DNA from 4 places in the Streptomyces sp. NPDC029139 genome. Region 1 is predicted to be linked to each of the others. Evidence: riboswitches for the same ligand, from Rfam matches in the RefSeq annotation. Region 1 holds a riboswitch; each other region holds the start of a gene.
What was found. Region 1 has a riboswitch for cyclic di-AMP ahead of ACZ4VW_RS18820 (transglycosylase family protein). Riboswitches for the same ligand answer to the same signal wherever they lie in the genome.
Positions count from the first base shown of each region.

Region 2: linked by a shared signal. The riboswitch ahead of ACZ4VW_RS11050 (M23 family metallopeptidase) and the one ahead of ACZ4VW_RS18820 (transglycosylase family protein) in region 1 are both predicted to bind cyclic di-AMP.
Region 3: linked by a shared signal. The riboswitch ahead of ACZ4VW_RS26695 (M23 family metallopeptidase) and the one ahead of ACZ4VW_RS18820 (transglycosylase family protein) in region 1 are both predicted to bind cyclic di-AMP.
Region 4: linked by a shared signal. The riboswitch ahead of ACZ4VW_RS21635 (M23 family metallopeptidase) and the one ahead of ACZ4VW_RS18820 (transglycosylase family protein) in region 1 are both predicted to bind cyclic di-AMP.

Region 1 is NZ_JBVHWN010000007.1:267,565-272,545, reverse strand. Features, by position in the region: gene ACZ4VW_RS18835 (DUF501 domain-containing protein) at 1-351, opposite strand, end outside; gene ACZ4VW_RS18830 (FtsB family cell division protein) at 563-1,027, opposite strand; gene eno (phosphopyruvate hydratase) at 1,108-2,388, opposite strand; gene ACZ4VW_RS18820 (transglycosylase family protein) at 2,840-3,529, opposite strand; cyclic di-AMP (ydaO/yuaA leader) riboswitch at 3,533-3,708, opposite strand; gene ACZ4VW_RS18815 (transglycosylase family protein) at 3,968-4,981, opposite strand.
Region 2 is NZ_JBVHWN010000004.1:15,430-20,410, reverse strand. Features, by position in the region: gene ACZ4VW_RS11060 (MerR family transcriptional regulator) at 1-614, shown strand, start outside; gene ACZ4VW_RS11055 (PP2C family protein-serine/threonine phosphatase) at 796-1,968, shown strand; cyclic di-AMP (ydaO/yuaA leader) riboswitch at 2,180-2,327, shown strand; gene ACZ4VW_RS11050 (M23 family metallopeptidase) at 2,339-3,442, shown strand; gene ACZ4VW_RS11045 (PrsW family intramembrane metalloprotease) at 3,546-4,853, opposite strand; gene trmB (tRNA (guanosine(46)-N7)-methyltransferase TrmB) at 4,911-4,981, opposite strand, start outside.
Region 3 is NZ_JBVHWN010000014.1:94,053-99,033, reverse strand. Features, by position in the region: gene ACZ4VW_RS26705 (M16 family metallopeptidase) at 1-1,039, shown strand, start outside; gene ACZ4VW_RS26700 (M16 family metallopeptidase) at 1,066-2,433, shown strand; cyclic di-AMP (ydaO/yuaA leader) riboswitch at 2,635-2,798, shown strand; gene ACZ4VW_RS26695 (M23 family metallopeptidase) at 2,812-3,594, shown strand; gene ACZ4VW_RS26690 (GntR family transcriptional regulator) at 3,759-4,442, shown strand; gene ACZ4VW_RS26685 (HPr family phosphocarrier protein) at 4,594-4,875, opposite strand.
Region 4 is NZ_JBVHWN010000009.1:247,769-252,749, forward strand. Features, by position in the region: gene ACZ4VW_RS21620 (STM4012 family radical SAM protein) at 1-407, shown strand, start outside; gene ACZ4VW_RS21625 (STM4011 family radical SAM protein) at 420-1,310, shown strand; gene ACZ4VW_RS21630 (SGNH/GDSL hydrolase family protein) at 1,297-2,091, opposite strand; gene ACZ4VW_RS21635 (M23 family metallopeptidase) at 2,241-3,212, opposite strand; cyclic di-AMP (ydaO/yuaA leader) riboswitch at 3,217-3,371, opposite strand; gene ACZ4VW_RS21640 (tyrosine-protein phosphatase) at 3,753-4,565, shown strand; gene ACZ4VW_RS21645 (DUF6126 family protein) at 4,580-4,735, opposite strand; gene ACZ4VW_RS21650 (XRE family transcriptional regulator) at 4,756-4,981, opposite strand, start outside.

The DNA of each region.
Region 1 (4,981 bases):
CAGGACCTCGATGGCGTCGCGGCGGGCGATGTAGTCCTCGTGCGCGGCACGGTAGGCGGCGGCCAGCTCCGGGTCGGTGCCGAGCCGGGCCTGCATCTCCTTCATGACCCCGTTGGCCTCGAGCGTGCCGATCGCGGAGGCGGCACGGGGGCAGGTCAGGTAGTACGTGGTGGGGAACGGGGTGCCGTCCGGGAGCCGCGGCGCGGTCTCGACGACGTCCGGGTTGCCGCACGGGCAACGGTGCGCGATGGCGCGCAGCCCCCGGGGCGGGCGGCCGAGCTGCGCCTCGAAGGCGGCGACGTCCGCGTCGGTGGGCTCGGTGCGTTCGGTCTGCGGAGGGGGCGTTTCCATGCGGCGTCTTGTCTTCTCGTCGGTGGGGTGGTCGGTGGTGGGTGATCGGTGGCCGGGCCGGTGCCGGTGGCCGATCGGGACCGGCCCCGGCCGCTGGCCGAGTCCGGTCCGATGCGCCGGCCTTCGCGGGCCGTGGCCCGCGGGCCGGAAGGCCCGAGGCCCGAGCGGTCAGGGGCCACCGGGCACGGGCCCATCATCTCGCGTCGGCGCGCTAGCGGCGCGCGTCGGTGTTGTCGATGCCGGTCCAGAGGTCGGAGTACCAGGGGAGCTCGCTCGCGCCCTGGTCCTCGCGCCGGGCGCGTTCGGCCTCGGGGTCGTTCACGGTGAAGCCGGTCTCCCCGGGCATCACGTAGTGCAGGTGCTCACGGGCGAGGCGGCGGACGTAGGCCGGGTCCTGGAGACGGGCCTTCTCGTCGCGCAGCTCCTCCACCCGGGCCGCGGCCTCGGCGGCCTGGCGCTCCTGCTCCGCGATCTCGCCGCGCTGGGAGACGTACTGCCGCATCGGGTACGCGAGCGCCACCACCAGCGAGCAGACGACCAGGGCGAGGAACGCCGCCCGGCCGGTGAGCCGGGAGCGGCGGGCCTGACGGCGGGTCTGGGAGCGGTAGACGCGGGCGGCGGTCTGCTCGCCGAGCAGCTTGATCCTGGTCGCGGTCGAGAACCGGTCCCGGGCCATGTGCGCGCCTCCCCTTTACGTACGAACGTCCCCGCACACGGTACGGGACCGCGTGCGGGGACGTATGTACGACGGGGCTGTCAGCCCTTGAAGCGCGGGAAGGCGCTACGGCCGGCGTAGACCGCGGCGTCGTCGAGGATCTCCTCGATGCGCAGCAGCTGGTTGTACTTGGCGACGCGCTCGGAGCGGGCCGGGGCGCCGGTCTTGATCTGGCCGCAGTTGGTGGCGACGGCCAGGTCGGCGATGGTGACGTCCTCGGTCTCGCCGGAGCGGTGGGACATCATGCACTTGAAGCCGTTGCGCTGGGCCATCTCGACGGCGTCCAGGGTCTCGGTCAGCGAACCGATCTGGTTGACCTTCACCAGGAGGGCGTTGGCGGTGCCCTCCTCGATGCCGCGGGCCAGGCGCTCCGGGTTGGTGACGAACAGGTCGTCACCGACCAGCTGCACCTTGGCGCCGAGCTTGTCGGTGATGGCCTTCCAGCCGGCCCAGTCGTCCTCGAACAGCGGGTCCTCGATGGAGACGAGCGGGTACGCGTCGACGAGCTCGGCGTAGTAGTCCGTCATCTCGGCGGCCGAGCGGGACTTGCCCTCGAACTCGTACGAGCCGTCCTTGTAGAACTCGGACGCGGCGACGTCGAGCGCCAGCGCGATGTCCTTGCCCGGGACGTAGCCGGCCTGCTTGATGGCCTCGAGGATGAGGTCGAGCGCCTCGCGGTTGGAGCCGAGGTTCGGGGCGAAGCCGCCCTCGTCGCCGAGACCGGTGGACAGGCCCTTGGTCTTCAGGACGGACTTGAGGGTGTGGTAGACCTCGGTGCCCCAGCGCAGGGCCTCGGAGAAGGACTCCGCGCCGATCGGCGCGATCATGAACTCCTGGATGTCCACGTTGGAGTCGGCGTGCGAGCCGCCGTTCAGGATGTTCATCATCGGAACGGGCAGCAGGTGCGCGTTCGGACCGCCCAGGTAGCGGAAGAGCGGGAGGTCGGAGGCCTCGGAGGCGGCGTGCGCGACGGCGAGGGAGACGCCGAGGATGGCGTTGGCGCCGAGCGAGGCCTTGTTGTCGGTGGCGTCCAGGTCGAACATGGCCTGGTCGATCAGGCGCTGCTCGGTGGCGTCGTAGCCGACGAGCTCCGGGCCGATCTGCTCGATGACGGCGAGGACGGCCTTCTCGACACCCTTGCCCATGTAGCGGCTCTTGTCTCCGTCACGGAGCTCAATGGCCTCGAACGCTCCGGTGGAGGCACCGGACGGAACAGCAGCACGACCGGTGCTGCCGTCGTCGAGGCCGACCTCGACCTCGACCGTGGGGTTGCCTCGGGAGTCCAGGATTTCCCGGGCTACGACGACGTCGATGGACGGCACGAGCATCTCCTTCTGGGATGTGACGCTAGATGTGACGAACACTTGTGCAGGGTCGCTTCGGCCTTGCGACAAGAGCCTAACCGGCTCGGGGGCTCCGGTCGGCCGTGCGCCCGCCCGCTGGGACGAAAAAGGACCCAAGGGCACGCATCCCCGGACGAACGACCCCGAAGCTACCCTCCGGTAGCGCGGAATCGCCGGAGCGCGTGGCCCTGCGGAGCGCCGGACCGGCCCGGGAGGCGCACGACCGGAAGGGGCACCTCGCGAGGCGCACTACCGGGAGGGGCACCCTCGGGAGGCGCACCGCCGGGAGGCTTCCCCCGCGAGGCGCACCCTCCGAACGCGCGGAACCCCGGTCCGGCGCGCACGGGGGAGGGCGCGCCGGACCGGGGTGGTCACCGCGGGAGGGTCGGAGGGGCCGCGTGAGCCGCCGGACTCACGCGAGCCGCCGGGCTCACTTCAGGTGAAGCTGCTGGCCCGGGTAGATCAGGTCGGCGTCGTCGACGACGTCCTTGTTGAGCTCGAAGAGCTTCTCCCAGCCGCCCTTGACGTCGTGCGCGGCGGCGATCTTGCTCAGGGTGTCGCCGGTGACGACCTTGTACTCGCCGTCACCCTTCTCGACCTTCTTGCCGGTCGGGGTGGTGACGGTCTTCTTGGACTCGGCCTTCGGCGCGCTCTTCGGCGCGGTCCGCTGCTCGCTGCGGGTCGTCGGCTGCTCGGCCTGACGCTCCTGCTGCTGCGGGGCGCTCTGCTGCGGCGCCTGCTCGGGGGAGGCGCTGGACAGGCCCACGCCACAGCTCGGCCAGGCACCCTTGCCCTGGCCCGCGAGGACCTTCTCGGCGACGGCGATCTGCTGCGACTTCGAGGCCTGGTCGGCGGAGGAGGCGTACGCGGTGCCACCGTAGGCGGCCCAGGTGGAGGCGGAGAACTGAAGGCCGCCGTAGTAGCCGTTGCCGGTGTTGATGGACCAGTTGCCGCCGGACTCGCACTGGGCGACGGTGTCCCACTCGGAGACGGTGGCGGCCGAGGCGGAGCCGGCGGTCATCAGCGGGGCGGCGACGGCGACACCGGCGACACCGGCGAGGGCGACGGCGCGGGTGGCCTTGGAGGGACGACGGTGTTTGCCCTTGGCGGAAAACAGCATGGAGATTCTCCTCACCGACGCCTACGAGGTGAGCTGTCGGGTTCGGGCCATGTGAGTTGCCCGGCCGCGCGACCTTGCGCGCGGCTTCACCCCAAGCCGTTCCGTCGGCCGTCTGTCTCAACGGCCGGGGACGGCACTTACCTTGGGTCCCCCGCTCCTGCCTTCGGCGCATGACGCGACGACTGTTCCCATCGGCCGACGGCAGGATTCGGCGTATCGGTCGACGGGGCCCGCGGTGGCGAGCGATGACGACCGTAGACACAGACCCCTCGGAAGTTCAAAGACGTCCATTGGGGAAATATCGCCCGTAAGCACTCCAGGACGAAGGGTGTTTACGCAGGTGAGAGGTGACGGAAGCAAAGTTTGCGGACGCTACATGCCAGTTGAGACAAAGAGACCCATGTCTCACTGGAGCAGAACCGGACAAACGGCTTCTAACTAACCCTTCGACCCGGGCAGACCGATCGTCAGATCGAGGCTCTGGCCAGGGAGGATGAGGTCCGGATCGGCGCCCACCGTCGAACGGTTGGCGTCGTAGAGGGCACCCCAGCCGCCGGGGAGTTCGTTCTCCTGAGCAATGCCGGTGAGACTGTCACCCGGCTTGACGGTGTATTCGCCCGAAGTGTCCTTCGAGTCCGTGACGTCCGCGGAGTTCCCGGAGTCCGTGGAGCCCGAACCGTCCGCAAGGTCCGTATTGTTCAGATCTGCGCCCGGCGTCGCACCGGCCGACGACGCGTCGGTCGGTGCGTCGGTCGGCGAGGTGCCGGGCGAGGCGTGGCGACCTGTTTCGCCAGACTTGCCCGGATTGACCGTCTCCTCCGGGGCCGCGTCACCGCGGTGCTTGCCCGTACCGGGCGCCACCGGCGCGGTGGGGGCGACGGACGCGCCGGGGGCCTCCGTGAGGGCGTCCGGGGCCGGCGTCGCGGGCGCGGTGGTCGCCGGGGCGTCAGGGGCGGGAGTGACGCTCTCGAGGGCGTCGGGAGCGGCCGGGAGGCCCGCGGTCCGGTTCGACTCCGCGACCGGACCCGTCGGCTCCGGCGGCGTGAGCGCCGAGCCCGGGTCGACACCGGGCGCGACGCCGTCGTTCGTCAGTCCGGCGATGGGGGCGCAGGTGGCCCACTGCGTGGAGCCCGCGGCGAGCGCCTTCTCGGCCACCGCGATCTGCTGGGCGCGGCTGGCGAGATCGGCACTGGTCGCGTACGCCAGGCCGCCGTACGCCTCCCAGGTCTCCTGCGTGAACTGCAGTCCACCGTAGAGGCCGTTGCCGAAGTGGGCGCTCCACAGGCCACCCGACTCGCACTCGGCGACCCGGTCCCATGTGGCGGCGTCGGCGGCGGAGGCCGAGCCCGCGGCGAGCAGCGGCAGAGCGAGGGCCGATCCCGTCACGCCGGCGGCGACGACGATGGCGGGGGCCTGGCGGGGTCTGCGGTGTCGACCGTTCCCGGAGCGCAT
Region 2 (4,981 bases), on a different contig from region 1:
AGGCGGCGCTCGTGCGGCTGCAGCGCATTCTGCTGCTGCGCGAGCTCGGGCTCTCCCTGCCCGCCATCGCCGAGGTCCTGAAAGGACAGCGGGACACATCCGCCGCCCTGCACACCCATCTCCTCCTGCTGGAGCAGGAGCGGGAGCGGATCGGCCGGCAGATCGAGGCCGTGCGGACCACTCTCCACAAGACGGAGAACGGAGAGGAACTCATGGCGGAAGAAGTGTTCGACGGATTCGATCACACGCGGTACGAGGAGGAGGTCACCGCTCGCTGGGGCCGCGAGGCGTACGAGCGGGGCGACCGCTGGTGGCGCTCGCTCGGCGCCGAGCAGAAGCAGGCCTTCAAGGACGAGCAGGCCGGCATCGCCCGCGACTTCGGACAGGCGGCACGCGACGGCCTCGCCGCCGACAGCGAGGAGGTCCAGGCGATCGCGCGGCGCCACGTCGCGTGGCTGTCGACCACGACCACGCCGTCGAAGGAGTACGTGATCGGCCTGGGCCGGATGTACGTGGACGACCCGCGCTTCGGCAAGCACTACGACGAGCACGGCGAGGGTTCCGCCCTCCTCGTCCGGGACGCGCTGAAGGTGTACGCGGAGCGGAACATGTAGGTGCGTCCCGACGCCCGGGCTCGTACGGCCCGTACGGCCCGTACGAAGCCGAACGAAGGCCGGGCGGCGCGCGGGTCACCCACTCGGCCGAGCGGGGGTCGCCGCGCGGCGCGGCTCCCGCCACCCTGGGAAGGGCGCGGTACCGTCCGTCGCCGTGTACGGACCGGGCAGGAGAGCACAGGTGGGGCAGGGGCAGGGGCAGCTGGAGGTCGGTGGCCAGGGGAACGGGCGTGCCCGGCGGCGCGGCGAGAGGGCCCGCCGGTTCATCCGCGCCCTTCCCCCGCTCATCATCCTCGGTGGCGTCGCCTTCGACCTCTCCACCCCGCCCGCGTACACGGCGGCCCCGATGTTCTCGGCCGCGCCGCTGATCGCCGCCCCGTTCTTCTCGATGCTGACGACGCTGCTCACCGGCATCGCCGCGATCCTCGCCAGTGTCGGGCTGCACCTCTACAACGGCACCGCGTCCGATGTCCCGTCCCTCACCGAGACGTTCACCGTCGTCACCGTGGCCGCTCTCGCCCTGCTCGTGAACCGGGTGGTCCGGCGCAGCGGCGAGCGGCTCGCCTCCGCCCGCGTGATCGCGGAGACCGCCCAGAAGGCGGTCCTTCCGACACCGGCCGAGCGGATCGGCGGACTGCAGGTGGCGGCACGTTATGAGGCCGCTCAGGCGGACGCGTTCATCGGCGGCGACCTGTTCGCCGTGCAGGACACGCCGCACGGGGTACGGCTCGTGGTCGGTGACGTACGGGGGAAGGGGCTCGACGCGGTCGAGGCCGTCGCCGTCGTCATCGGCGCCTTCCGGGAGGCGGCGGAGCAGGAGGCGTCGCTGGAGGGCGTCGCGCAGCGACTGGAGCGGGCTCTGGCCCGTGAGGGGACCCGCCGTGACGGCCTGGACGCCTTCGAGGGGTTCACCACCGCCGTCCTGGCCGAGATCCCGCGCGGGGACGGCCTCGTACGGGTGGTGAACCGTGGTCATCCCGAGCCGCTGCTGCTGTACGCGGACGGGGGCGTGACCTTGCTGGAGCCGACCGAACCGGCGCTGCCGCTGGGCATGGGCGAGTTGGCCGCCTGGCCGGACCGGGCCGACGAGTCCGCGTACCCGCCGGGCGCGACGCTGCTCCTCTACACCGACGGGCTCTCCGAGGCGCGCAACGCCTCCGGGGATTTCTACGATCCCGCCGAGCGGCTCTCCGGGCGGATCTTCCCGGGGCCCGAGGAACTCCTGGACGCGCTCGTCGACGACGTCCGCCGGTACACGGGCGGGGGCGCGACGGACGACATGGCGCTGCTCGCGGTGAGCCGTCCGGCGGTGGGGCAGCCGGAGCGGCGGCGCACGATGCCGGTGGTGCCGTGACCATGCGTAGTGGTGGCGTACCGCTCCGATAACAATTGATGTGACGTCAGTTTGCCGGAGTTCGACGGGTGTTCGCTGATGCGGGAGCAAAACGGTCGGTACCGGCTCAATCCTCTGAACGATCACCCGGAACAGCTTGGAATCCGGCCCTCGTGTCTATTAACGTTCGATAACGCAGCGCGGTCGTTCCAGCCGTCGCAAGAGACGGCACCGCGCGCACGCGCCGAATCCTGAAAAGGAACCGGGGAACCACCACTTGGGGTGAATCGGGCACTTTCGCACCTGTGCGACCGTGCCGGTAGGAGACCTTCCTGCTCCGAACCCGTCAGCTAACCCGGTAGGCGGTAAGGAAGGAAAGGAGTGCGCCTCCGTGGCGTCCAACACCCCTGCCCCCGAAGACACTTTTGACGGGTTCCAAGCGTTCGGCGCGCCGGGTACCGCCGGTTCCGACGACGACGCGGCGACCTGGGGGGAGTGGAACCCCACCGAGGAGTCACTCCGTCAGCAGTCCCGCTCCGGTGGCCGCCACCGGGTCGTGAAGCAGCGATCGGGCTTCGCCCGCTCGTCCACGGTCCTCGGCGTCGGTGTCATCGCGGCGGTCGGCGCGGGTGGCATGGCCACCGCCCAGGACAAGCCCGCGGTCTCCATATCCCTTCCCGACCTGAACCTCCCGGACGCCTCCGAACTGCCGGGCGTCGGCGAGCTCCTCTCCGACGGGGACGCGCAGGAGACGGGGTCCGGGACGAACAACCCGCAGCCGCTCACCGCCTCCCTCAGCGTCGCGGCCGACGCGAACGACGCGGCCACGAAGACCGACGCCGGTTCCGCGTCCGCGGCCACCGCCGATGCCGGCGAGGCGCTGCGCGCCCGCATCCTCCAGCAGGCCGAGCAGCAGCAGGCGTCGGCCGACGCCGCGGCGAAGGCCGAGGCGGAGAGGCTGGCGGTCGAGAAGGCCGCGGCCGAGGCGGCGGTGAAGGCCGATGCCGCGGAGAAGGCGGCGGCCGAGGCGAAGCGGAAGGCCGAGGAGGAAGCGGCGGCCAAGGCCGAGGCGGAGCGCCTGGCCAAGCTCGCCGCGAGCTACGCCCTGCCGACCTCCTCGTACACCCTCACCTCCACGTACGGCCAGTCCGGCTCCATGTGGTCCTCCGGCTACCACACCGGCCTCGACTTCGCGGCGCCCACCGGCACCCCGGTCAAGGCGGTGCACGGCGGCACCATCACGTCGGCGGGCTGGTCCGGCTCCTACGGCTACCGGATCGTCCTGGAGCTGGAGGACGGTTCGGAGGTCTGGTACGCGCACCTGTCCTCGATGACGGTGAACGTGGGCCAGTCCGTGGGCACCGGCGAGACGATCGGTCGCGTCGGCGCGACCGGCAACGTGACCGGCCCGCACCTGCACCTGGAGGTCCACACCGCGGGTGGCGACGGCATCGACCCGGCGGCCTGGCTGCGGGACAAGGGCCTGTCGGTCTGAGTCGCTGACGGTCTGACGACGCCCCGGGACGCTTCGCGCTCCGGGGCGTTCCGCGTTCTGGGGCGTTCCGCGTTCCGGGCGGTCGGGCCGCCTGGCGTGCGTCTCAACTGCGGTACGGGTTGTAGCCGCCGTAGTCCAGGTACTGCGGCGGAGCCCAGACCCGGCCGGTCGCCCGCGCCGCGTACGTCAGCGCCGGCGAGGCGACCGCCTTGCGCTGCCAGAGGTGGTGGAGCAGCTCCTGCTCTCGGGCCGTGAAGTCCGGGCCCGCGGCGCCGCGCTCGGCGCGGTGGCGCAGAAAGGCGAGGGTCGTCGCGAAGGCCTCGTACTCCCCGACCGCGGTGGCCGCCGGCGGGCCGTACGTCCGGCGGGCGAAGTCGCGGGCGAGGGAACGGGCTCGCATCGACGACAGCGCGAGGGGCTCGGCCGGGGAGAGCCATCCGGCCGCCGCGTACGCCGGGAGCTGCCCGGATATGGTGCGCAGCTCCCGCTGCCTGCTCGATATCGCCAGCCAGGTCAGCAGACCGAAGGCGGGCACCATGAACATGCCGTACACAACGAAGAAGCCGAACGGTCCGAGGACCGACGCCGAGCTGTTCCACAGCGCGTGCACGCCCATCGCCAGGACGAGGCCGGTCACCGGCAGCAGGACGCGCCGCACGCGCTGACGCCGGGTGGCGAGCGCGGCGAAGCCGAACCCGAGGCCGGTGAGCACGGTGAAGAGCGGATGCGCGAACGGCGACATCACGATCCGTACGAAGAAGGTCCCGGCGGTCACCGAGCCGAGGCCGGACGCGCCGATCTCCTGGTCCTCTCCGAAGGCCCGGCCCAGGTAGAGGATGTTCTCGGTGAAGGCGAAGCCGGTGGCGGTGAGGCCGGCGATCACGACCCCGTCGACGAGACCGGTGAACTCGCGGCGGCGCAGCAGGAAGATCAGCAGCACGGCGGCCGCCTTGGCGCTCTCCTCCACCACCGGCGCCACGACCGTGGCGCCGAGAGTGTCGGCGGAGGCCGGGTCGGCGGTGGCGGTCGCTATCCAGCGGACGGCGAAGGAGTTCGCCAGGATCGCGACGAGCGCGGCGGCGAAGGCACCCCAGCAGAACGCGAAGATCAGGTTCCGCCAGGGGCCGGGCTCGACGCGGTCGAGCCAGCGGAAGGCGGCGACGAGCAGGGGGACGGGCAGGACGGCCAGGCCCAGGCCGACGAGGAAACCCTCGGTGCCGGTCTGCTCCCGCACCATCGCGAGGATCACCAGCGCGCAGATCGCGAGCAGCGTGCCCACGGCGACGACCCGGACCACCTTGCTGCGCCAGAAGGCGCGACGGGGCCGGTAGCGCCACTGGGCGCGGTCCGGCACGGCCGCGAAGTCCGGCTCCTCGGTGTCCCGGGCCGGGACGGGAACGTGGTTCGACACGTGAGCGACCCTAACGAGGTGGACTGACACCCCGCGAGGGAGTTCCGCTCCCGCGTTCTAATTCCTGGCGAAGAGCAGGTCGTGCACGACATGGCCCTTGGTCAGGCCCTGACCCTCGAAGCGGGTGA
Region 3 (4,981 bases), on a different contig from region 1:
CGAGACCATGCCCACGCACCAGCTGGAGCTCGCGCTCTGGCTGGAGGCGGACCGCATGGGCTCGCTGCTCGCGGCCCTGGACGACGAGTCCATGGAGAACCAGCGGGACGTCGTCAAGAACGAGCGCCGTCAGCGGTACGACAACGTGCCGTACGGCACGGCCTTCGAGAAGCTCACCGCTCTCGCCTACCCCGAGGGCCACCCGTACCACCACACGCCGATCGGCTCCATGGCCGACCTGGACGCGGCCACGCTCGAGGACGCCCGGTCCTTCTTCCGGACGTACTACGCGCCGAACAACGCGGTGCTGTCGGTCGTCGGCGACATCGATCCCCAGCAGACGCTGGCCTGGATCGAGAAGTACTTCGGCTCCATCCCGTCCCACGACGGCAAGCTGCCGCCCCGCGACGGCACGCTGCCCGACACGATCGGGGAGCAGCTGCGCGAGGTCGTCGAGGAGGAGGTACCGGCCCGCGCGCTGATGGCCGCCTACCGGCTCCCGCACGACGGCACGCGCGAGTGCGACGCCGCCGACCTGGCCCTGACCGTCCTCGGCGGGGGCGAGTCCTCGCGGCTGCACAACCGTCTGGTCCGCCGTGACCGCACGGCGGTGGCCGCCGGCTTCGGACTGCTGCGACTGGCCGGCGCGCCCTCGCTCGGCTGGCTGGACGTCAAGACGTCCGGCGGTGTCGAGGTGCCCGAGATCGAGGCCGCCGTCGACGAGGAGCTGGCCCGCTTCGCCGCCGAGGGGCCGACGCCCGAGGAGATGGAGCGCGCCCAGGCCCAGTTGGAGCGCGAGTGGCTGGACCGGCTCGGCACGGTCGCGGGCCGCGCCGACGAACTGTGCCGCTTCGCGGTCCTGTTCGGTGACCCGCAGCTCGCTCTCACCGCCGTCCACCGGGTCCTGGACGTCACCGCGGAGGAGGTGCAGGCGGTCGCCAAGGCCCGGCTGCGCCCGGACAACCGCGCGGTGCTCGTCTACGAGCCGATCGGTACCGAACAGAGCGACAGCGACGAGGAAGAGGGAGCGGACCAGTGACCGACGCTGCCGCGTCTTTGACGAGCATGACGTTCCACCCGCAGCCGGAGCCGGGCACCGCGAAGCCCTGGGCCTTCCCGGCCCCGGACCGCGGAGCGCTGGACAACGGCCTGACGGTGCTGCACTGCCACCGGCCCGGCCAGCAGGTCGTGGCCGTCGAGGTCTTCCTCGACGCGCCGCTGGACGCCGAGCCCGAGGGCCTGGACGGCGTGGCCACGATCATGGCCCGCGCCCTCTCCGAAGGCACGGACAAGCACACCGCGGAGGAGTTCGCGGCCGAGCTGGAGCGCTGCGGCGCCACGCTCGACGCGCACGCCGACCACCCCGGCGTACGGGTCTCCCTGGAGGTCCCCGTCTCCCGGCTGCCCAAGGCGCTCGGGCTGCTCTCCGAGGCGCTGATCGCGCCGGCCTTCCTCGACACCGAGATCGAGCGCCTGGTGCGCAACCGGCTCGACGAGATCCCGCACGAGACGGCCAACCCCGCGCGCCGGGCGGCCAAGCAGCTCTCCAAGGAGCTGTTCCCGGCCGACTCCCGCATGTCGCGGCCGCGCCAGGGCACCGAGGAGACGGTGGCGGCGATCGACGCCGCGGCCGTGCGTGCCTTCTTCGAGGCGTACGTCCGGCCCGCCACGGCCACCGCCGTGGTCGTCGGCGACCTGACCGACGTGGATCTGGACAAGGTCCTCGCCGAGACGCTGGGCGCGTGGACGGGCAACACCGCCGAGCCGCGTCCCGTTCCGCCGATCACGGCCGACGACACCGGCCGCGTGGTGATCGTGGACCGCCCGGGCGCCGTCCAGACCCAGCTGCTCATCGGGCGCGTGGGCGCCGACCGGCACGACCGCGTCTGGCCGGCCCAGGTCCTCGGCACGTACTGCCTCGGCGGCACCCTCACCTCCCGCCTGGACCGCGTCCTGCGGGAGGAGAAGGGCTACACGTACGGGGTGCGGGCGTTCGGCCAGGTGCTGCGCTCCGACGGCCGCGGCAACGGCGCCTCGATGCTCGCCATCAGCGGTTCGGTCGACACCCCCAACACCGGCCCGGCACTTGACGACCTGTGGAAGGTGCTGCGCACCCTCGCCGCGGAGGGTCTGACGGACGCCGAGCGCGATGTGGCCGTGCAGAACCTCGTGGGCGTGGCGCCGCTGAAGTACGAGACGGCCGCCTCCGTCGCCGGAACGCTCGCCGACCAGGTCGAGCAGCACCTTCCGGACGATTTCCAGGCGCAGTTGTACGCCCGCCTCGCCGAGACCGGCACGGTGGAGGCGACGGCCGCCGTCGTCAACGCCTTCCCGGTGAACCGTCTGGTCACCGTGCTCGTCGGCGACGCGGCGCAGATCGAGGAGCCCGTGCGCGCCCTCGGCATCGGTGAAGTGACCGTCGTCACCGGCTGACCGAGGCCCGACCGAGCCCCCTGGAGGACCCCGACGTCACGGTACGTCGGGGTCCTTCCCTATGTCCGTATTGCGGAAGAGGGTGGCTTTATGCCCTGTGGCATGTCTTACAAACAGCCGTGTCTGTTTGCTGATTGAAAGAAGGTCCGCTTAGCGTCGGTCCGGCTGTTCGCCAGTTGCACCCGCCGCGCCCGCGGCATCGGACAGTCATCGCCGAGTCCCCGTCAGGCGCGAGCCTGGGGAGCCGGGGACCCACGAAGTCCCTGGGGTGAATCGGACGCCTTCGCATCCGTGCGGAGGGGCCCGTAGGAGACCTTCCTGCTCCGAACCCGTCAGCTAACCCGGTAGGCGAGAAGGAAGGAAAGGATCAGCCACTACATGGCGTTCACCCGTGCCACCGGGAAGCATCGTGGTCCGAGCCGTCTGGCGCGCCGCAGCGCGGGCATCGCCGGCATCGCGACCCTCGCCACCACCGGCGTCATCGGAACCCTCGCCTCCCCGGCACTCGCCGTCGACGCGGACACTCCGTCCCCCGAGGACACCGGCCTGACCCAGATCGTCGCCGTCGACACCCTCGCGGACACGATCGACGCCCAGGCCGCCGCCCAGGAGCGCGAGGCCGTCGAGGCCCAGGAGCGCGCCGAGGCCGCCGCCCGCGCGAAGGCCGAGGCGAAGCGCAAGGCCGAGGCCCGCGCCAAGGAGATCCGCGAGGCCAAGGAGCGCGCCGCCCGCGAGGCCGAGCGCAAGCGTCTGAACTCCTTCACCCTCCCCGTGGCCGGCTCGTACGTGACCACCGGCTACCAGGCCGGCGGCTCGCTCTGGTCCTCCGGCAGCCACTCCGGCGTCGACTTCCGTGCCGCCTCCGGCAGTCGGGTCGTCTCCGTCGGCTCCGGCACCGTCGTCGAGGCCGGCTGGGGCGGCGCGTACGGCAACAACATCGTCATCCGGATGAACGACGGCACGTACACCCAGTACGGTCACCTGTCGGCCATCAGTGTCTCGGTCGGCCAGTCCGTCACCCCGGGCCAGCAGATCGGTCTCTCCGGCTCGACCGGCAACTCGACCGGCCCGCACCTGCACTTCGAGGCCCGCACCAGCGCCGAGTACGGCTCCGACATCAACCCGGTCGCCTATCTGCGCGCCCGCGGCGTGAACGTCTGACCGCAGGCCCACAGCACGTCAGAAAAGCCCCGGCTCGTACAGAGCCGGGGCTTTTTGCTGGCCAAAAGATATCCATGCTTCCCGGAGACCCGTCGGAAATACTGCTCTGCTGCAATAGAGTCGCCGACGAACCGGTTTCGCGCGGATCAAAGCGGAGGTCGAACATGCGCATTCCCGCGCACTCGGTATGCACGGCGATCCGGGACGACATCGTCTCCGGTGTCTTCGCGTGCGGCAGCCGGCTGACCGAGGAGCAGCTGGCCCGCCGCTACGGAGTCTCCCGCGTCCCGGTTCGCGAGGCCCTGCGCACCCTGGAGTCCGAGGGCTTCGTGATCAGCCGCCGCCACGCGGGCGCCCATGTCGCCGAGCCCACCGAGCAGGAGGCGGCGGACCTGCTGGACGTACGGGCGCTGCTTGAGCCGCTGGGCGCCGCACGCGCCGCCCAGCGCCGCACGGAAGCCCACCTCAAGGTGCTGCGGGGCCTGGTCAGGCTGGGGCAGGAGCGGGCCAGGCGCGGCCAGGGCGAGGATCTGCGCTCGCTCGGCGGCTGGTTCCACGAGACGCTGGCGCAGGCCTCCGGCAGCCCGGCGCTCACGGCGTTGCTCACCCAGCTCCGGCACAAGATCGCCTGGATGTACGCGGTCGAGCCGGCGGTCCAGCCCGTCGAGGCGTGGGCCGAGCACGGCGCGATCGTGGACGCGGTCGCGCGCGGCGACGCCGAACGGGCCCGCGCCCTGACCGCGGCGCACGCGGAGCGCTCGCTGGCGCAGCACCGGTTGAAGCGGGTCGAGCGCGGGCGTGTGAGGGCTTCGCAACACGTCGTACACACCGCGAACGTCCGGAATTAACACGCGGGCCGTATACAAAGAATGCGAATTCGACGGGCTTTCTTTGTGCTGCCCCGAATTCGAGCGGAAAAGACGTGTCGTGTCCGCACCGCAGAACAATGGAGCCGCGCCCCGCCGTCATTTCGGCGTGCGCGGCTCCATCGGAATTCGGTCAGACGGTCTCGGGCAGCTCGTCGAGCCCCTCGGCAACCAGCTTCGCCAGACGGTCCAGAGCGGCCTCGGCGCCCTCGGCGTCCGACGCGAGCACGATCTCCTCGCCGCCCTGCGCGCCCAGACCGAGCACCGCGAGCATCGACGCGGCGTTCACCGGGTTGCCCTCGGCCTTGGCGATCGTCACGGGGACGCCGGAGGCCGTGGCGGCACGGACGAAGATGGAGGCGGGGCGGGCGTGCAGGCCCTCGGCCCAGCCGACGTTGACGCGGCGCTCAGCCATGGTGTTGCCCTTCAAGTCTCAAGCGGGTTGTCTAGACCAGTCTCTCACGGGTCGCGGGGTGCTCGTGGTCGACCTCCGGCGCCTGCGGCGGGGCCCGGCGGGTCTT
Region 4 (4,981 bases), on a different contig from region 1:
GAGCCCGCTCGTACACCTCGGCCCTCCACTACTCCTTCGACTACGCCGTCGACATGAGGGAGATCCGCTCGATCATCGACACCTACACGGAGGCGGAGGACTTCACGCGGGCCCAGGTGGGCCGGTGGGTCGACGCGGACGAGGCCCGTCGCCGGCATCTGCTCCAGTCGCTCCTCCAGGCCCGGGGCATGGCCACGGCCGGTTACGAGGAACGGTTCGGGTCCTCTCCGTTCGCGGACTTCCCGGCCGAACTGGCCCGGTTCGAGTCGCTCGGCTGGCTGGACCCGACGGCCCCGGCCGGGCTGCTGCGGCTCTCCTCCGAGGGCCTGGCCCACTCGGACGCGCTCGGTCCCGCGCTGTTCTCCCCCGCCGTCCGGGCGGCGATGGCCGCCTACGAGCCGAAGTGACGGAGTGACGGCATGGACCTGACGATCCTCTACCGGGGCCCGCTCGCCTCCTGCGACTACGACTGTCCCTACTGCCCCTTCGCCAAGCGCCGCGACAGCCGTGAGCAGCTGCGCGCCGACCGGGCGGCGCTGGAGCGGTTCTCCGCCTGGGCGGCCGCGCAGACCGGCGACCGGCTGAGGATCCTGTTCACCCCGTGGGGCGAGGGCCTGGTCCGGTCCTGGTACCGGCGCGCCCTCGTCGAACTGTCACATCTCCCGCACATCGAGCGGGTGGCGATCCAGACCAATCTGAGCTGCCGCACCGACTGGCTGGCCGAGGCCGACCCTGCGTCCCTCGCCCTCTGGTGCACCTACCACCCGGGGCAGACTCCGTACGACCGCTTCCTCGGCAAGTGCCGTGAACTGGTGGATCGCGGCACCCGGTTCAGTGTGGGGATCGTCGGCCTGCCGGAGCACCGGGAGGACGCCCGGCGGCTGCGGGCGGACCTCCCGCCCCAGGTCTACCTCTGGGTGAACGCGGCCGAGGGGCACACGTACACCGACGAGGAGGCCGAGGGCTGGACGGCCCTCGACCCCCTCTTCCCCTACAGCCGCCGGCCGCACCGCTCGGGCGGGCTGCCCTGCCGCACCGGCGAGTCGGTGATCTCGGTGGACGGCGACGGCACGGTTCGCCGCTGCCACTTCGTCAAGGCCGAGCTGGGCCGCCTCTACGACGGTTCGTACCGCGCCGCCCTGCGCCCGCGCGCCTGCCCCCTCGCCGTCTGCGACTGCCACATCGGCTACGTGCACCTGGAGACGCTGCCGTTGTACGACGTGTTCGCCGGCGGCGTCCTGGAGCGCATCCCCGACCGGATCCCCGCACGGCTCCCCGAGGGGCTTCCCTTCGTGGTCAGAGAGGCATGAGGTCGGGGCGCTTCGCCGCCACGTGGTCGCCGGAGCTCTCTCCGCGCAGCCGGCGGCCGATCCACGGTACGAGGTACTCCCTGGCCCAGTAGATGTCGTCCCGGCGCACCTCCAGGGTGCCCCGGGGCGGCAGCGGCGGCCAGGGCTGGTCCGGGTCGGCCGGCACCGGAAGGCCGAGGACCTGGGCGGCGCGCAGCGCGACCCGGGTGTGCCCCTCGGGCGACAGGTGCAGCCGGTCGCCGTCCCAAGCCCGCCTGTCCTGCACGGACTTGAGCGACCACAGATCCAGGACCGGGCAGCCGTAGCGGTCCGCGATGGCCCGGACATGGGCCGTGTAGGTGGCGATCTTGCCGCGCAGATGGCGCAGCACGGGCACGTCCCGGGTGTCGAAGCCGGTCGTCACCATGACCGTGCCGACGGCGGAGGTCAGCTCGGCGACGGCGCGCTCGAAGCGCTCGGCCACGTCGTCGGGGTCACTGCCCGGGCGGATGATGTCGTTGCCCCCCGCGCAGAAGCTCACCAGGTCCGGGGCGAGTTCCTTCGCCCTCGGGACCTGCTCCTCCACGATCTGGTCGAGGAGGCGGCCGCGTACGGCCAGATTGGCGTAACGGAATGCGTCGTGCTCCGGCAGCTGGTCGGCGAGCAGGACCGCGAAGCGATCCGCCCAGCCGACGAACTTCCCGTCGGGCCCGGGGTCACCGACGCCCTCGGTGAAGCTGTCACCGATCGCCGCGTACGACCCGAACACGCCCATGTCTCTTGATCTCGAATCGTCTGCCACGGGAGCACATCTTTCCCTTACGCGTGTGACCTACGCGACCGTAAGGAGGGGTTGACGGCAGGTGAGATATGCCACCGGTCAAGATTCCGCCAAGCCGGAATACGCCGAGGCCCGGCACGCGCGTGCCGGGCCTCTCTGACGTGCGTGGATCAGACGCCGACGCCGTGCTGGCGCAGGTAGGCCAGCGGGTCGATGTCGGAGCCGTAGCTCGGACCGGTGCGCATCTCGAAGTGCAGGTGCGGACCGCTGGAGTTGCCGGTCGAGCCGGAGAGGCCGATCTGGTCGCCACCGCCGACGCTCTGGCCCGCCGAGACGGAGAGCGAGGAGAGGTGCGCGTACTGGGAGTACGTGCCGTCCGCGTGCTGGATGACGACCTCGTTGCCGTACGAGCCGCTCCAGCCGGCGGAGTGGACGGTGCCGGGGCCGACGGCCTTCACCGAGGTGCCGGAGGAGGCCATGAAGTCGACACCGGTGTGGTAGCCGGAGGACCACATGGAGCCGGAGGCACGGTACGGCGTGGAGACACCGCCGGAGACCGGCGCGACCCAGCCGGAGGACGCGGCCTGCGCCGGGGCGGCCTGGGCGGGCGCCGCCGCGCTGCGCTCGGTGGAGCGCGAGCTGCGCGACTCGGCCGCGGCGGAGGAGGACTTCTCCGCCTTGGGAGCGGCCTTCGGAGCGGCCTTGGGCTTGGCCTTGGGGGCGGCCTTCGGAGCGGCCTTGGGCGCGGGCGCCTTGGCCGTCGACTTGGCGCCGAGGGTGAGCTTCATGCCGGGGAGGATCAGCGAGGGGTTCTCGCCGATGATCTGCCGGTTGTCCTGGTAGAGCTTCTTCCAGCCGCCGGCCAGGTGGTGCTCGGCCGCGATCTTCGACAGGTAGTCGCCGGGGACGACGGAGTACGTCTTCGGCTTGGCGGCGGGAGCCGCCGGGGCGGCGGCCGGAGCCGCGGCGACGGCGGCGACGGCCTGCTCGGGCGTCACGGCCGGGGCGCCCTTGTCGGCGGCGTGGGCTCCGGTCGCACCGAGGAGCGGCAGGGCGACGACGGCGCCACCGGTGCCGGCGGCGACGAATCCGCGCGTGATCGGGTTGACCTTGGGACGGCGATGCTTACCCTTCGCGGGCATGGCGAATTCCTCTCCGTCGCCTGCGAGGTGAGCTGTCGGGTTCGGACTGGAGATGTCCGGCCGCTTCTCACGCGGCTTCACCCCGAGCCGTCCGGATCGACCGGTTCGGCGTACTTACCTGGGTCCCCCGCTCCTGCCATACGTGGGTGGGTGCGGATTCCGGACGGTGGCAGGATTCGGCGGTCCGACCGGATTGACGGTGACCGTAGACGAGCGGGGTCGGCACGAACAAGCCACCGTTTTTCTTTCGCATTCACGGCCCCGCAATTCGCCCGGAATTCCGGTCACCCTCCGTGGATGTCGGAACCCCGATCACCTTTTCCGGTAAGGGGATTGGCCGCAATGATCAGGCACGTTCCGTGACCTTTATGACGCTGCTCACGCGCCGGATCCCATCTCCCCTGCAATCAGGGCGCGTTATACCGAAGGAGTCAATTCGGACAGAACACCCATTCCCCTGCCCGGGGGTGTGCGGAGCCGACCTCAGCCGGGATGATTGCCCCAGGAACCGAATCGATCCGCCAACCTTCAGGAGCACTCGTGACGCAGCAGCTGCCGCAGGTCCCGTCGACCGAACCCGAGCTGGCCGGGGTCCGCAACTTCCGGGACGTGGGCGGCCTGCCGACCGTGGACGGCCGATCGGTGCGGTTCGGACGCCTCTTCCGCAGCGGCCACCTCGCGCACGCCACCGAGGAGGACGCCGCCTTCCTCTCCACCCTCGGGCTGCACACGATCTTCGACTTCCGCAACCTGGCCGACAGGAAGGTCGAGGGCATGGACGTCGAGCTCCCGGGTGTACGAAATGTGAACATACCGCTCAACGACCCGGCCGACGGCAAGGAGTTCTGGAAGCTCGTCAGCAGCGGCGATCTGGACCAGCTCCGCGCCGCCCTCGGCGACGGCAAGGCGGCGGACCGCATGTCCGATTCGTACCGGAAGATGATTGTCGAGCGCACGGCGGAACACAGCCGCGTCCTGCACGCGATGGCCGAGGACAGCGTCCCCGCGCTGATGCACTGCGCGGCCGGCAAGGACCGGGCGGGCCTGTCCATCGCCATCTCGCTGCTCGCGGTGGGCGTCGAGCGCGAGGCCGTCGAGGCCGACTACGTGAAGTCGAACGATCCGCACCGCCGCTACAAGGTGCGCCGCAGCTCCACCTCCGCGGACGCGATGTCGCCCGAGGTGATGGAGCTGCTCAGCCCGCTCTTCGACGCGCGCGTGGAGTACCTGCGGGCGGCGCTGGAGACGATGGAGCAGACCTGGGGCACGGTCGAGAACTACCTCTCGGACGGCCTGAAGCTCAGCCCCGAGACCCGGGAGCGCCTGCGCGAGCGGCTCGTCAGCGAGGCGTGACCGCGCCCCGTCCGCTACTGGTTCTGCCCGCCCAGCAGGAACAGCAGGTACAGGAACCCGGCGAAGAGGTGCCCCGCCACCAGGTACGCGAAGAGCCGGAGCACGAGCCCCTTGGGGAACTTGCCCCCGTCGCGCTCCTCACCGGTGATCGGTGCGGACTTCTCGGACATAACGGCCCCTTTCGGAGGGCTCAGCGCGGATGCGGGGCTCCGTCGCCGAGGCACAGCTCGGCGGCGGGGCTCTGCATCAGCGTGTGGACGAAGAGGAGCTCGGCCCCGCCGCGGCCGGCGGCCCCGATGCGGTGCGGGGTGAGCGAGTCGAAGTGCGCGCTGTCCCCCGGGTCGAGCACATGCACGGCGTCGCCGAGCGCGAGGCGCACCCGTCCTTCCAGGACGTGGAGCCACTCCTCCCCGGGA